One region of the Bacillus sp. PK3-037 genome, then DNA from elsewhere that is predicted to be linked to it. Evidence: riboswitches for the same ligand, from Rfam matches in the RefSeq annotation. Region 1 holds a riboswitch; each other region holds the start of a gene.

What was found. Region 1 has a riboswitch for S-adenosylmethionine ahead of metI (cystathionine gamma-synthase/O-acetylhomoserine thiolyase). Riboswitches for the same ligand answer to the same signal wherever they lie in the genome.
Region 2: it holds a riboswitch for S-adenosylmethionine, as region 1 does, so the genes downstream of both, metK (methionine adenosyltransferase) here and metI (cystathionine gamma-synthase/O-acetylhomoserine thiolyase) in region 1, are expected to answer to the same signal.
Region 3: it holds a riboswitch for S-adenosylmethionine, as region 1 does, so the genes downstream of both, metN (methionine ABC transporter ATP-binding protein MetN) here and metI (cystathionine gamma-synthase/O-acetylhomoserine thiolyase) in region 1, are expected to answer to the same signal.

What each region holds. Positions count from the first base shown of each region.
Region 1 covers NZ_CP096408.1:2,862,985-2,867,744, forward strand. Annotated here, with positions in the region: gene metC (cystathionine beta-lyase) at 1-847, opposite strand, end outside; gene metI (cystathionine gamma-synthase/O-acetylhomoserine thiolyase) at 840-1,961, opposite strand; SAM riboswitch class I at 2,029-2,150, opposite strand; gene M1D69_RS14740 (esterase family protein) at 2,317-3,039, shown strand; gene M1D69_RS14745 (YjcG family protein) at 3,068-3,583, shown strand; gene M1D69_RS14750 (GNAT family N-acetyltransferase) at 3,588-4,010, shown strand; gene M1D69_RS14755 (hypothetical protein) at 4,082-4,336, opposite strand; gene M1D69_RS14760 (ATP-dependent helicase) at 4,452-4,760, shown strand, end outside.
Region 2 covers NZ_CP096408.1:1,149,733-1,154,492, forward strand. Annotated here, with positions in the region: gene M1D69_RS05955 (alpha/beta hydrolase family protein) at 1-56, shown strand, start outside; gene M1D69_RS05960 (DUF2584 domain-containing protein) at 108-350, shown strand; gene pckA (phosphoenolpyruvate carboxykinase (ATP)) at 390-1,973, opposite strand; SAM riboswitch class I at 2,172-2,311, shown strand; gene metK (methionine adenosyltransferase) at 2,480-3,682, shown strand; gene asnB (asparagine synthase (glutamine-hydrolyzing)) at 3,832-4,760, shown strand, end outside.
Region 3 covers NZ_CP096408.1:923,277-928,036, reverse strand. Annotated here, with positions in the region: gene M1D69_RS04775 (carboxymuconolactone decarboxylase family protein) at 1-311, opposite strand, end outside; gene metQ (methionine ABC transporter substrate-binding lipoprotein MetQ) at 394-1,215, opposite strand; gene metP (methionine ABC transporter permease MetP) at 1,229-1,897, opposite strand; gene metN (methionine ABC transporter ATP-binding protein MetN) at 1,890-2,915, opposite strand; SAM riboswitch class I at 3,023-3,129, opposite strand; gene M1D69_RS04755 (SCP2 sterol-binding domain-containing protein) at 3,244-3,588, opposite strand; gene M1D69_RS04750 (thioredoxin family protein) at 3,696-4,016, opposite strand; gene M1D69_RS04745 (toprim domain-containing protein) at 4,028-4,381, opposite strand; gene M1D69_RS04740 (YusG family protein) at 4,459-4,695, opposite strand; gene gcvH (glycine cleavage system protein GcvH) at 4,751-4,760, opposite strand, start outside.

The DNA of each region.
Region 1 (4,760 bases):
ACAGCCCCGGATAGTACACGCGTTTCACCGCCGGATGCTTCTGGAAAAATTCCGCAAGCCGCTGCGCTGTTTGGCTCGCTTTTTCTAAACGGACCTGCAATGTCTTTAAGCCGCGCAACACGAGCCAGCAATCTTGCACGCCAAGGACGGCGCCGAACGAGTTTTGCAGCTTATACAGCTCCTTCCCTAGCTCTTCATCCTTAACAGCTGCCAGACCTGACAGCACATCGCTGTGTCCGCTCAGGAATTTTGTTGCGCTGTGAAGCACAATATCCACGCCGAGATCAAGCGGACGCTGCAGTGCCGGTGTCATGAATGTATTATCCAGAAAGGTCAGACAGCCGTGTTCTTTTGCAAGCTGGACAACCGCTTTAATATCAGTAATTCCAAGTGTCGGATTTGACGGTGTCTCCATATAAATGGCCTTTGTGTTTGGCTGGATATTCCGCGCCACTTCGTTGATATCCGTCATATCAACAAACGTGTGCTCAATGCCAAAACGGGTCAAAACCTCTGTCACCATGCGGAAGGTTCCGCCGTATACATCTTCTGGCACAAGAACGTGATCACCCTGTGAGAGAAGTAAAAATGCTGTTGAGATCGCAGCCATGCCTGAACTGAAAGCAAACCCTCTCGTTCCGCCTTCCAGTGCGGCAATTGTTTCTTCGAGAGCTGTTCTTGTCGGTGTGCCAGAGCGGCTGTAATCAAATGCGCCGAATTCTTCAAATGAAGATTGGTGAAAAGTCGAGGCGTGCTGGATCGGTACACTAACCGCACCTGTTGCGCCGTCTGTTTTAAATGGATTGTGCACGAGCTGGGTTTCCAGCGTCCAATTATGATTACTCAAATGAAACAGCTCCCTCTTTGACCTGACATAACGCCTGTTTTAGGTCCTCTTCTAAATCTTCCGCATGTTCAATTCCGACTGAAAAACGCAGAAGACGGTTGCAGACCCCGTTCGCGATGCGGATTTCTTCAGGAATATCCATGTGCGTCTGTGTGGCAGGGTATGTAATAAAACTCTCCACCCCGCCGAGGCTTTCAGCAAAACAAATGGTCTTCAGTGCTTTTAAAAATGGATTCACCCACTCTTCTTTTTGCAGACGGAAGGAGAGCATGCCTCCTTTTCCCGGGTAAAGCACATCCTTGATTTCTTCTTGCTTCTCTAAAAAGGCCGCAAGCTCTTGCGCGTTCGCCTGATGCTGGCGCATTCTGAGACTGAGCGTCTTCATTCCTCTCATCAAAAGCCATGAGTCAAACGGAGGCAGGACCGCGCCAATGGCGTTTTGATGCTGAAACATTTCTTCTCCAAGCTGTTCATCCTTTACAACAACAAGGCCTGCGAGCAAATCATTATGGCCGCCTAAATATTTGGTTGCGCTGTGAATGACAATGTCGGCTCCGAGCTCAAGCGGACGCTGCAAAACCGGTGTATAAAATGTATTATCAACAATCACCAGAAGACCATGCTCTTTTGAAATCCGGGCGATCTTTTCAATGTCCGCCTCCTGCATCAGCGGATTTGTCGGCGTTTCCACAAACACCGCTTTTGTATTCGGCGTAATCTTAGAGCGTAAACAGTCCTCATCGCTAAAATCATCATAATGAAAGGTCAATCCGTATTTTTTCCATTCATTTTCAAACAGACGGTACGTGCCGCCATACAAATCCGATGAAACGATCAGTTCATCTCCGCTTTTAAACAGCGCCATAATCGTTTGGATGGCTGCCATTCCCGAACTGAAGGCAAGCCCTCTCGCTCCGTTTTCTAAGCTGGCGATCGCGTCCTCGACAAGCTGGCGCGTCGGGTTTTTCGTCCGGACATAATCAAATCCTGTAGATTCCCCGATTCCTCTGTGGCGGTACGCTGTTGATAAATAAATAGGGGGACTTACTGTTCCCGTTACTTCGTCGCTTCGGTTCCCGATTTGGGCTAATTTCGTTTCAACGTGCTGTGACATATAGCTGACACCTTCCCTTTTCAAAATAAAAACCCCTTCTTCATAAGAAGAAGGGGTTTAACGCTTCTTCTTATCTTCCAAGCATAAAAAACGCTTGCTGGATTTAGCACCTTGGCGTTCTGCACATAGCAAAACAAGCCGGTTGCTGAGGTTTCTAAGGGCCAGTCCCTCCACCTCTCACGATAAGAAATATCGATTTCAATTTTCTGATTGTTTTATATTAGCGCAATTTGCAGTTTATTTCAACACTTTTTTCTTCGGGCACCGAACTGTTTAAAGAGAGAAATTTCTAATAATTCATGGTACAATAATTTCAAACGCAAGAAAGTCTAGTGATGTCCTGGAGGAATGTATTATGGCACCGAAAAACGGCACAGTTCAAGAAAAGAAGCTCTTTTCAAAGGAGCTTAACGAGGAAATGACAGTACTCGTTTATCTGCCGTCAAACTACTCCCCTCTTTATAAATATCATCTTATTATCGCGCAGGACGGCCACGATTATTTCAGGCTGGGGAGAATCGGCAGACAAGTGGAGGAATTGCTGTCCAAAAGAGAAATAGACCGATGCATTATTATCGGTGTTCCTTACAAGGATGTAAAAGAACGCAGAAAAACCTATCATCCGGAAGGTTCTAAGTTTTCGGCATATAAAAGATTTATTGCCCACGAGCTAGTTCCTTTTGCGGACCATGAATTTCCGACGTACCAAGTCGGCTACGGGCGGACACTGATCGGTGATTCTCTCGGAGCGACCGTTTCTCTTATGACAGCGCTTGATTATCCGAATATGTTTGGTAACATCATCATGCAGTCTCCCTATGTAGATCAACATGTATTAGAAGCCGTGAAACAGTCAGACGACATCAAACACCTCTCTCTTTATCACCAAATCGGAACAAAAGAAACAGACGTCCATACGACAGACGGCAATATTTTGGACTTCACAGAACCGAATCAGGAGCTGAAAAAGCTCTTGGAGGAAAAGCTTTCCGATTATTATTTTGAGCCGTTTGACGGAGACCACAAGTGGACATACTGGCAGCCGCTCATTACGCCGGCTCTGAAAAAAATGCTCTAACATACTATATTTTCAGGAGGGACATACTATGAAATACGGAATTGTTTTATTTCCATCAAAAAAACTGCAAGATCTCGCGAACTCTTACAGAAAGCGCTATGATCCGAGCTATTCCCTGATCCCGCCTCATTTGACGCTGAGATCTTCATTTGAATTTACGGAAGAGGAAGCCGGTGAATTGGTATCACAATTGAGAGAAACCGCTAAAGAATCTCATCCGATTGTTCTCAAAATGACCAAATACAGTTCTTTTGCGCCTGTCAATAATGTCATTTACATTAAAGCAGAACCGACGGAAGAATTAAAAACACTGAATGAAAAACTTTACACCGGTGTATTAGCCGGTAATCAGGAATACAATTTTGTTCCGCATGTGACGGTCGGCCAAAACCTTTCCGACGATGAGCATTCGGATGTTTTAGGGCAGTTAAAAATGCAGGAAGTATCACATGAAGAAATTGTTGACCGTTTTCATCTGCTATATCAATTGGAAAACGGTTCGTGGACGGTATATGAAACGTTCCTGTTAGGCGGAGGAGAATAAACGATTGGAAGCAGTTATCGCAAAAAATGAAGAACAAATGAAAGATGCATTCTATGTAAGAGAAGAAGTCTTTGTCAAAGAACAAAACGTGCCTGCTGAAGAAGAAATTGACGAACTTGAAAATGAGTCAGAGCATATCGTCGTGTATGACGGTGAAAATCCTGTCGGCGCCGGAAGATGGCGCATGAAGGACGGCTACGGCAAGTTAGAGCGAATTTGTGTATTGAAAAGCCACCGCGCAGCCGGTGTCGGCGGCATCATTATGAAAGCGCTGGAAAAAGCCGCGGCAGACGGCGGTGCTTCAGGGTTTATGTTAAATGCGCAAACACAAGCGGTGCCATTTTACAAAAAACATGGATATCGGGTGCTGTCTGAGGAGGAATTTCTTGATGCCGGCATTCCCCATTTGCAAATGATTAAGGATTAAACACCATCCGGGTCTTCTGAGATCCGGATTTTTTCGCATTTAAAAAACCGCTCTCTCATGTGAACGGTTTTTTATACATATCGATTAATAGATGTTCCTATCCCTTTTTCTCGCAATCTTTTATAAAGAGAGCGCTTACGTTTTGCCTCGTTTACTTTTCTTTCAGCAGCCGTTAGATTCTCCTGCTGCTTTTCAAGTTCCTTGTATACCCGCTGAAACGGGACATAGCTGATCTTCTCTGTTCCGGCGTAATCCTGTTTATGGCCTATTGTGCGATTGGCATATTGAGCGTATTGCTGGTTCTGAATTTGACCTGCATATATCATACGATCCCCACCCTTCTGCTGTTCTTTTCCCTTAAACTTACTTTTTGAAACACGTTTCTTTTGATATGATAGTCTTTGTCTGTAATGAACACCTTTTTATTGGGAGGACCCCTTTTTGAAATGCGCCCGACTGAATGATCGAACAATACATTTACATACATATTCGAGAGAACATTATCAATTCCTCTATGAAGAAGGAATAAAAGGGAATTTATTTTGTTCTCATTGCGGAAAGCCTGTTTTGTTAAGGCTCAACATCGCTGAACCGCCTGCATTTATTCACCGGCAGCCTGGTGATTTCCCGGCGTGTGAGGAAGCCTGCGAACCGAAACCGGTGAAAGAAGAGAGAAAAGAAGACTTTCAGGAATCCGGCGTCTTTCGTTTGCCTAAAGGAAAAGCAATATCAGCTGATCCGGCACCCGGT
Region 2 (4,760 bases), 1.7 Mb from region 1:
CGAAGGAAAACCGGCGTATTGTGCGGCAGCTCACGCAGTGGATGAAAAACCGCTGACGGTGAAATATGTTATGATATAGAAAAAAGAGAACGAAAGGGGATTTCAATTTGGGAATGCCTGTTGAATTTAATACATTGATTGTGACAAAAGGAAAAGAAGTTCGCATAGATGAAAATATATTCAGATTAGAGAAAGACGGGTATCGCATTTATCCAATGGAGATTCCGATGGATGTCAGCAAAACAAAGTTTGGTGAAAAGTCAGGCACAGCCGAAGTGCAGAAGCTTGAATGGACAGATGGGCGGACAATCATTACGTACAAGCTGACTTCCTTGCATACAGTCAATTAAAACAAGCCAAGAGCTTAATTGCTCTTGGCTTTTGCTTTTTTATACGAGAGGCCCGCCCGCTTGCGCGATGGCATCTGTATTTGTGAACTTTCTGAAGTTTTCTTTGAATTCGTTTGCCAGATACACAGCCTTTTCTCTGTATTCCTCTTTGTTATTCCACGTGTTTTCCGGCTGAAGGATATGATCGGGAACGCCCGGAACATGAACCGGGATGTGCAGACCGAAAATATCGTCAGTGGTCATTTGCACATTTTCTAATTTGCCTTCAATCGCTGCTTTTACCATCGCCCGTGTGTATGAAAGCTTCATGCGTTCGCCTGTGCCGTAGCCGCCGCCGGTCCAGCCTGTGTTGACCAAGTAAACGTCTGCGCCGTGTTCGTCAATTTTCTTGCCGAGCATTTCCGCATATACATGAGCCGGGAGCGGAAGGAACGGTGAACCGAAGCATGTGGAGAATGTCGTCTCAGGAGACGTGACGCCGCGTTCGGTTCCGGCTAGTTTACTCGTATAACCGCTTAAGAAGTGGTACATCGCCTGCTCCTTCGTCAGCTTGCTGATTGGCGGCAGAACGCCGAATGCATCAGCCGTCAGAAATACAATCGCTGACGGGTGGCCCGCAATGCTCGGAGAGACAATGTTGTCAATCATATGAATCGGGTAAGCGGCACGTGTGTTTTCTGTATAGAAGGAATCATCGTAATTGGCTTCACGCGTATCTTCATCTACAACAACATTTTCGAGAACGGATCCAAACCGAATCGCTTTAAAAATCTGCGGTTCCTTTTCTTCGCTTAAATGAATGCACTTGGCATAGCATCCGCCTTCGATATTGAAGACACCGGTATCCGACCAGCCGTGTTCATCATCACCGATCAGTTTCCGGTCAGCATCCGCCGAAAGGGTGGTCTTTCCTGTTCCCGACAGGCCGAAGAAAAGCGCGACATCGCCTTTTTCACCGACATTAGCGGAGCAATGCATGGATAAAATATCTCGCTCAGGCAGCAGGAAATTCATGATGGAGAAAATCGATTTTTTCATTTCTCCGGCATACTCCGTTCCGCCGATTAAAATCGTACGCTTTTCGAAAGAAACAATAATAAAGGTTTCTGAATGTGTGCCGTCTGTTTTTGGGTCCGCTTTAAAATGTGGAGCGGAAAGAATGGTAAACGGCTGTTCGACTGTTTTTTTATCATTGTCTTCAGGACGGATAAACAGCTGTCTGGCAAATAAATTGTGCCATGCAAACTCATTAACGACGGTGATCGGCAGTCTGTATTTTTCATCGGCACCGGCAAATCCTTCGAAAACAAACAGCTCATCTCGCTGTTTCAGATAGCTGACAACTTTCGTGTACAGCCGGTCAAACGCTTCCTCGGAAATAGGCTGATTCACCGGACCCCAATCAATCTTACTCTTTGTGCTTGCTTCTTCTACAATGAATTTATCCTTCGGCGAACGTCCCGTGTAAGCGCCTGTGGTCGCCCGGACGGCACCCGTCGATGTCAAAATGCCTTCGCTGCGGGAAAGTACTTTTTCTGTAAGCTGAGCTGCAGATAAATTATGCTGCACATTAGGACTTGTTAATAAGGCTTGCAAATCAGCGGTTAAATCAACTGAGTTCATAAGAAACCTTCCTTTATCATTTTATTTGTGTTTTGCTAATTGTGAATTAGTATAACATATATTTTCAAATAGTCTATACTATTTATCGTTTTTTGTGTGTGCATTTCCATTGTTTTCCCTCAATATAGGTGCCTATTTCTTCTGAATCATATTGACATTGCAAACCCTTTTACGATAAGATATTTCATTGAGCGGATACTCTTATCCCGAGCTGGCGGAGGGACAGGCCCTATGAAGCCCAGCAACCGGTTTCTCTATTATTCATTATGTTCAAATTGTGTGAGACAACCAAGGTGCTAACCTGATGCAAGGTTGAATGATTCCTTGAGCGATAAGAGTGAAAGGCACAAAGACCAAACCCTTTCCTCGAACGGAAAAGGTTTTTTTATTTCATAAATATGCCAATTAACATCTCTAATATAAACGTAACATTGTATAAGAGGGAGCGAGTTCCGTATCATATATATAAGGTCTTTCGGGAGGCCTTGTGCAGGAGGAAGCAAATCATGAGTAAAAATCGTCGTTTATTTACATCAGAATCTGTTACGGAGGGGCATCCGGATAAAATCTGTGACCAGATTTCTGACAGCATTTTAGATGAAATTTTAAAGAAAGACCCTAACGCGCGTGTTGCTTGTGAAACATCTGTGACAACTGGTTTGGTTCTTGTCAGCGGAGAAATCACAACTTCTACGTATGTTGACATTCCAAAAACGGTTCGTGAAACGATTAAAGAAATCGGATACACACGTGCAAAATACGGATTTGATGCGGAAACTTGTGCGGTTTTAACATCAATTGACGAGCAGTCTGCTGATATCGCGATGGGTGTAGACCAAGCGCTTGAAGCCCGTGAAGGCACAATGAGCGACGAAGAAATTGAAGCAATCGGAGCGGGTGACCAAGGTTTAATGTTCGGTTATGCGTGCAACGAAACGAAAGAGCTTATGCCTCTTCCAATTTCACTTGCTCATAAATTAGCCCGCCGCTTGAGTGAAGTGCGTAAAGAAGATGTTCTTCCTTACCTTCGCCCTGACGGCAAAACACAGGTAACGGTTGAGTATGATGAAAATAACAAACCTGTCCGCATTGACGCGATTGTTATTTCAACTCAGCACCACCCTGAAATTACGCTTGAGCAAATTCAGCGCAACATTAAAGAACATGTCATCAATCCGGTTGTTCCTGAAGAATTAATTGATGAAGAAACAAAATACTTCATTAACCCTACAGGCCGTTTCGTCATCGGAGGACCTCAAGGGGATGCGGGGCTCACAGGACGTAAAATCATCGTTGATACGTACGGCGGCTACGCACGTCACGGCGGCGGCGCGTTCTCTGGTAAAGATGCGACGAAAGTAGACCGATCAGCTGCTTATGCTGCAAGATACGTTGCGAAAAACATCGTTGCGGCTGAGCTTGCAGATTCTTGCGAAGTGCAGCTTGCTTACGCGATCGGTGTTGCACAGCCTGTGTCTATCTCAATCAACACGTTCGGTTCCGGAAAAGCTTCGGAGGAAAAACTGATTGAAGTTGTGCGCAATAACTTTGATTTACGACCTGCCGGCATTATCAAAATGCTTGATTTACGCCGTCCGATCTACAAACAGACTGCCGCGTACGGCCACTTTGGACGCCACGATGTTGACCTTCCGTGGGAGCGTACAGACAAAGCGGAACAGCTGCGTAAAGAAGCGTTAGGAGAATAATTTTATAGCCGCTTACTGGTTAAGCGGCTTTCCCTTTTTTATCGATGTATCCATGTTTATTTTTTTACATAACTGTGAAACCAAACACTGTTCACAGCGTCTATAAATAGGGGTTCAATGATGACAATTTTAAATATGGAGGCAATACTATGTGTGGATTTGTCGGGGTTTTTAACAAGCATCCGTTAACTCAAACCGCTGATCAAGAAGAACTAATCAAACAAATGAACCAAATGATCGTTCACCGCGGTCCTGACAGTGATGGATATTACCATGATGAGCACGTCGGATTCGGATTCAGACGGCTCAGCATTATTGATGTGGAGAATGGCGGACAGCCTTTATCATATGAAGATGAAAAATATTGGATTATTTTTAACGGGGAAATCTATAACTATATCGAACTGAGAGAAGAGCTTGAAGCAAAGGGATATACTTTCAACACAGATTCTGACACAGAGGTTCTTCTTGCGACTTACCGTCACTATAAAGAAGAAGCGGCTTCCAAGCTGCGCGGCATGTTTGCCTTTCTGATTTGGAATAAAAACGATCATGTTCTTTATGGAGCAAGAGATCCATTCGGCATTAAGCCGTTGTATTACACAACGATCAATGATCAGGTTTATTTTGCCTCAGAGAGAAAAAGTTTAATGGCAGCCCAAAATGATATTGAAATAGATAAAGAAGCATTACAGCAGTATATGTCTTTCCAATTCGTTCCTGAGCCAAGTACGCTTGATATTGATGTGAAAAAAGTAGAGCCGGGGTCTCAGTTTACAATTCGCCCTGATGGTGATATCACATTCAAAACGTATTTCAAGGCGCGCTTCCAGCCTGTTCAGACGGAAGAAGATAAACTTGTCAAAGAAGTCAGAGACGCTATCTATGACTCTGTAAACGTTCATATGAGAAGTGATGTGCCTGTCGGTTCATTCCTATCAGGCGGAATCGATTCTTCTTTTATTGTATCCGTTGCGAAAGAATTTCATCCCAACCTGAAAACATTTTCTGTCGGATTTGAACAGCAGGGCTTCAGTGAAGTTGATGTAGCGAAAGAAACTGCCGCTGCACTGGGCAT
Region 3 (4,760 bases), 1.9 Mb from region 1:
GCGCCGCCTCCGAATGCCGCCGCCACACTGACAGCTTCAAGAATGTTTTCTTCCGTCGCTCCTTGGTCAAGACAGCCTTTTGTGTGATAGATCATGCAATATTCGTCCTGAGCATTGATAGCGATCCCCAGTGCAATCAGCTGTTTTTCTCTTTCTGTTAGTGAATTAGCTGCAAAGCATTGCTCGGTAAATTCGTTAAACTTTCTTCCCATCATCGGCATCTTCTGTTCAAATGTGCCTAAACTTTGTTTATATTGTTTTAACGCGTCCTGCATGCTTCCTCTATCTTGATTCAAAGAAAATCCCTCCATCTGTTTAACATTCCTTTTTATTATGAACAGCTTTAAGGAAAATACCCAAAAAACCCCGGATTTCTCATCCGGGGTTTCAGCCTTATTCAGATACAGGAAGCACAGCTCCGTCATATTTTTTATCGATGAAGTCTTTGATCTTTTTAGAGTGAAGAACTTCCATCAGCGCTTTGATTTTTGCAGAATCCTCTTCGCCATCTCTCACTGCAATGATATTGGCGTAAGGGTTATCTTTTGTTGATTCCACTTCAATCGCGTCTTTTTTAGGATTTAATTTATTTTGGATTGCGTAGTTCACATTGATGAAGGCCGCGTCTCCTTCTTTGTTTTCATATGCTTTTGCCGTTAATTCTGGCGCTACTTTTTTGAATTCAAGGTTTTTCGGGTTTTTCTTAATGTCTTTCAGTGTTGCGTCGACTGTCTCCACTTTAGAATCAAGTGTGATTAATCCTGCATTTTCAAGCATCGCAAGCATACGGCCTTGTTCAGCGACGTTATTTGTCAGGATAATTGTTGCACCGTCGGGAAGATCTTTTAATGATTTGTATTTTTTAGAATAAATACCGAATGGCTCTAAGTGAATCGCACCGGCATTCGCAAGTTTATAATCTTTGTTTTCTTTCATTTCTTGCTCAAGGTAAGGAATGTGCTGGAAGAAGTTCGCATCCACTTCTTTATCAGCCAAGGCTTTGTTGTACATTTTGTAATCACTAAGCACTTTCACTTTCAGTGTGTAGCCTTTTTCTTTTAACAATGGTTCAGCTTCTTTTAAAATTTCTGCATGCGGTGTTTTTGTAGCTGCAACAACAATTTCTTTCTTGCCGGATTCAGCGTTATTAGAACCGCAGGCAGCCATAACTCCTGCAAATACAAGCAGTAATGCACCCAAAAATAGCTTTTTCAATGTAAATCCTCCCTTATCGTTTGTCTATTATATTTGTTATGACATCACCGATGATTTGAATAATAAATACGATGATTAAAATAAACACAGTAGCAACGAAGGTAACATCAGTATTATTAGACTGATAGCCTTCTACGTACGCAAGGTTTCCAAGGCCTCCTGAACCGATGGCGCCGGCAATTGCCGTTGAGCCGATCAAAGCGATGGCCGTAACCGTGATCCCAGAAATAAGGGCCGGCATGGATTCCGGAAGCAGCACTTTGAAAATAATCGTTGATGTTTTGGCTCCCATTGATTTCGCAGCTTCGATGACGCCTTTATCCACCTCGCGAAGCGCAATTTCAGCAAGCCGCGCGTAAAACGGGGCTGAGCCGATGACTAACGCCGGCAGTGCCGCGTTCGGCCCTAAGATGGTGCCGACTAAAAACTTCGTAAAACCTAGTAATAAAATAATTAAAATGAGGAACGGAATAGACCTGAATACATTGACAATGGCCGCAATCACAGTGTTGACCGCTTTGTTCTGCCAGAGGCTCCCTTTGCTCGTGAGAAAGAGCAGCAGACCGAGGATCACCCCGATGACAAAGGCAAAAACCAAAGAGATCAGCGTCATATAAAGCGTTTCGTATGTCGCATTCCATAATTCAGTTACATCAACGTTCGGGAAGTATTTTTCAAACATTCGTGATCACCTCTGCTTTCACCTGTTTGTCATTAATAAACCGGATCACGTTTTGCACTTCTTCCTCGTCACCGTCAATATGGATGAACAGTGAACCGTAAGCTCCATCCTTCGTCTGAGAGATTTTCCCTTGCAGAATATTGACGCTGACATTGAAGTTTCTGATCATCTCTGTAATCAGAGGCTGTTCAGCAGAATCACCGACAAATGTGAGCTGAACCATTTTTCCTGATGCTGTTTCATCAAGAAGGTGCTGTAGCGTTTCTTTCGTTTCTTCCGGCTCTGTCACCTGCTGAACAAATCGTTTTGTCATGTCTTCCTTCGGATTTTTGAAGACATCGAGAACTTCTCCTTCTTCCACAACCTTTCCGTTTTCCATGACAGCGACTCTGTTACAGATTTTGCGGATGACATGCATTTCGTGTGTGATCAGCACAATCGTCAAACCGAGTCTTTCATTAATATCGGACAAAAGATCCAAGATTGAATCAGTTGTTTGCGGATCTAAAGCTGATGTCGCTTCATCACAAAGGAGAACCTTCGGATTGTTTGCGAGCGCTCTGGCGATTCCGACCCGCTGCTTTTGTCCGCCGCTCAGCTGGGACGGGTAAGATTTTTCTTTTCCTTCTAAACCTACCAGTTTAATCAGTTCATTGGCACGCTTGATCCGCTCGCTTTTTTTCACCCCGGCAATTTCTAAAGGAAACATGATGTTATCTCTGACAGTTCGCGACCAGAGCAAATTGAAATGCTGGAAAATCATACTGATTTCATGGCGTGCTTTTCTTAAATTTCGTCCGTTTACTTCATTAATCTTTGTTCCCGCCACTTCCACGATTCCTGAGCTTGGTTTCTCAAGTCCGTTCAGCAGACGGATTAAGGAACTTTTACCAGCTCCGCTATATCCTATAATTCCAAAAATCTCACCTTTTTTAATGGAAAGCGAGACATTTTGGACAGCATTGACATCTCCATGTTTCGACTTATACACTTTTGAAACATCCTGAAGATTGATCAAAGCGATCACCTGCCTTAACACTATTCTAAGAAATCTTCCGGTTTTTTCTGCAAAAGAAAAGCCTTTCTGCACACTTGAGCAGAAAGGCTTATATTAAACTCGCCTTTCTCTCATCTTTCAAAGCTGAACGCTTCGTGTGAATTGGCACCATTTCAACAGTGTTGATGGTTGCCGGGCTTCATAGGGCACTTCCCTCCACCTCTCTTGATAAGAGAAATATATAGTCTTTTTCGTCCGGAAATTCTTCATGTAGAATAGCATGGCGAATGATAAAATGTCAATAAAATAAATGATGTCAACTTTTACTATTATAATAATTTACTATTTTTCAATTCTTTAGAATCCTCTGAAAAAAGCCATTCGTCAGCCACAGAATGGCTTCCAGCTTTAACAGCGCTCTGAATGAACCCTTTACCTTTAGGCTTCCGCTCTGGATCAGGTGCTGAAGGGAAATGTCTCCATGCAAAAGATCAATGATTTCTGTTTGGTTTCCATAAAAGGTCAGGTTGGACGTGTGGGGCGGAGAAATCTTTTTCATTTCCCCTTGTTCGTTTATTGAGACGGTTAAGGCTTCTGTTTCTCCTTGGAAGGTAATGAGCAATGTTGAAGTGTTCAAAAGGGGTTTTAAAAACAGATGCTGGTAATCATCTTCTAAAACTTCCGCTTTCTCCATTTGTACAACCTCCTATTTGTTGGTCATACATACACATTTCTCTCTTCAGCGCAAGAACCCCTTTATAAAACGAACGACAATTTCATTGGAATGCGCCGAGAAAAATGTCATAAATGAGATGCAGAAGATGATTTTTGTTTGATCAGCTCATATAAGTAAGAAACGGAATGAAACGCATACCCTCTTTCAATTACTTTCCCGCCCTTAAACAGCAGAAAACAAGGGACGCTTTCAATTTGATATGCTTTAGCAAACGCCGGTGAATAGTTGAGATTATTTTTATAGAAGGCGACAGACGGAAGCATTTCTCCGACGACTGTCAGCATTTTGCTTGCCAGCTGGCAGGTCCCGCAAAACGGAGTATATAAATATAGGAGATACACATCATCAGTAATGTGATCAAGTTCTTGTTCTTGGAGTTCTTTCATGCTATAACACCTCAGGTCTTTCTTTCAAGAAAAATCGTATGGACATTCAGATTTGCGCTCAGCAATACAGATGCTATATGGTGTCTGGGCGCCGCCGCCACTTCCTTATAGGCTCTGTCGATATGTAAATGGAAGGCTTCATTAAATTCCCTTTTCAGCTGTTTTCTCAATTTCTCGCCCGATTCATCGGCATCAACCAAAATATAGATGTCCTTCTCGTAAAGCTCGTCAGCCAATTCCTCCAGCCTCAGCTGGCTGATTGTTCCGTTTGTGCAGATAATGCGCACTGGCTCATTCAGGACGCTTTCAATCTTTTCTTTATCTGATTTCCCTTCAACAATCAAGACTTTTTCCAGCTCGTCCATGTTCATCTGCTTCACCTGCCGCGTCAAATTTGAAACGTTCAGATTGTAAAAGAAGGCAGTGAAATTCACCGCCAACATTAACACCAGCCGCTTTCGTAGTCACAATCCACATATTTCTGATCGTCTCCTGAAACCACGTCGGCTGTCTTATAAAACTTTTCATTTTCATAGGTAAAACCGGACTTAAGCTCATATTCATTCATGCCTGTCATTTGGCCGATCATCTCATCTTCATGATATAACGAGAGCCGGCCATTTTGAAAGCGGCCTGTCACATCATTGGTGACATCGAGCTTTTGTTTGCTGAAAGCCATATTGGACACCTCCCATAGCGTTAGCGTATCCAATTGCCTGCTCAGCTATCCGGTTTTAGTCTTGC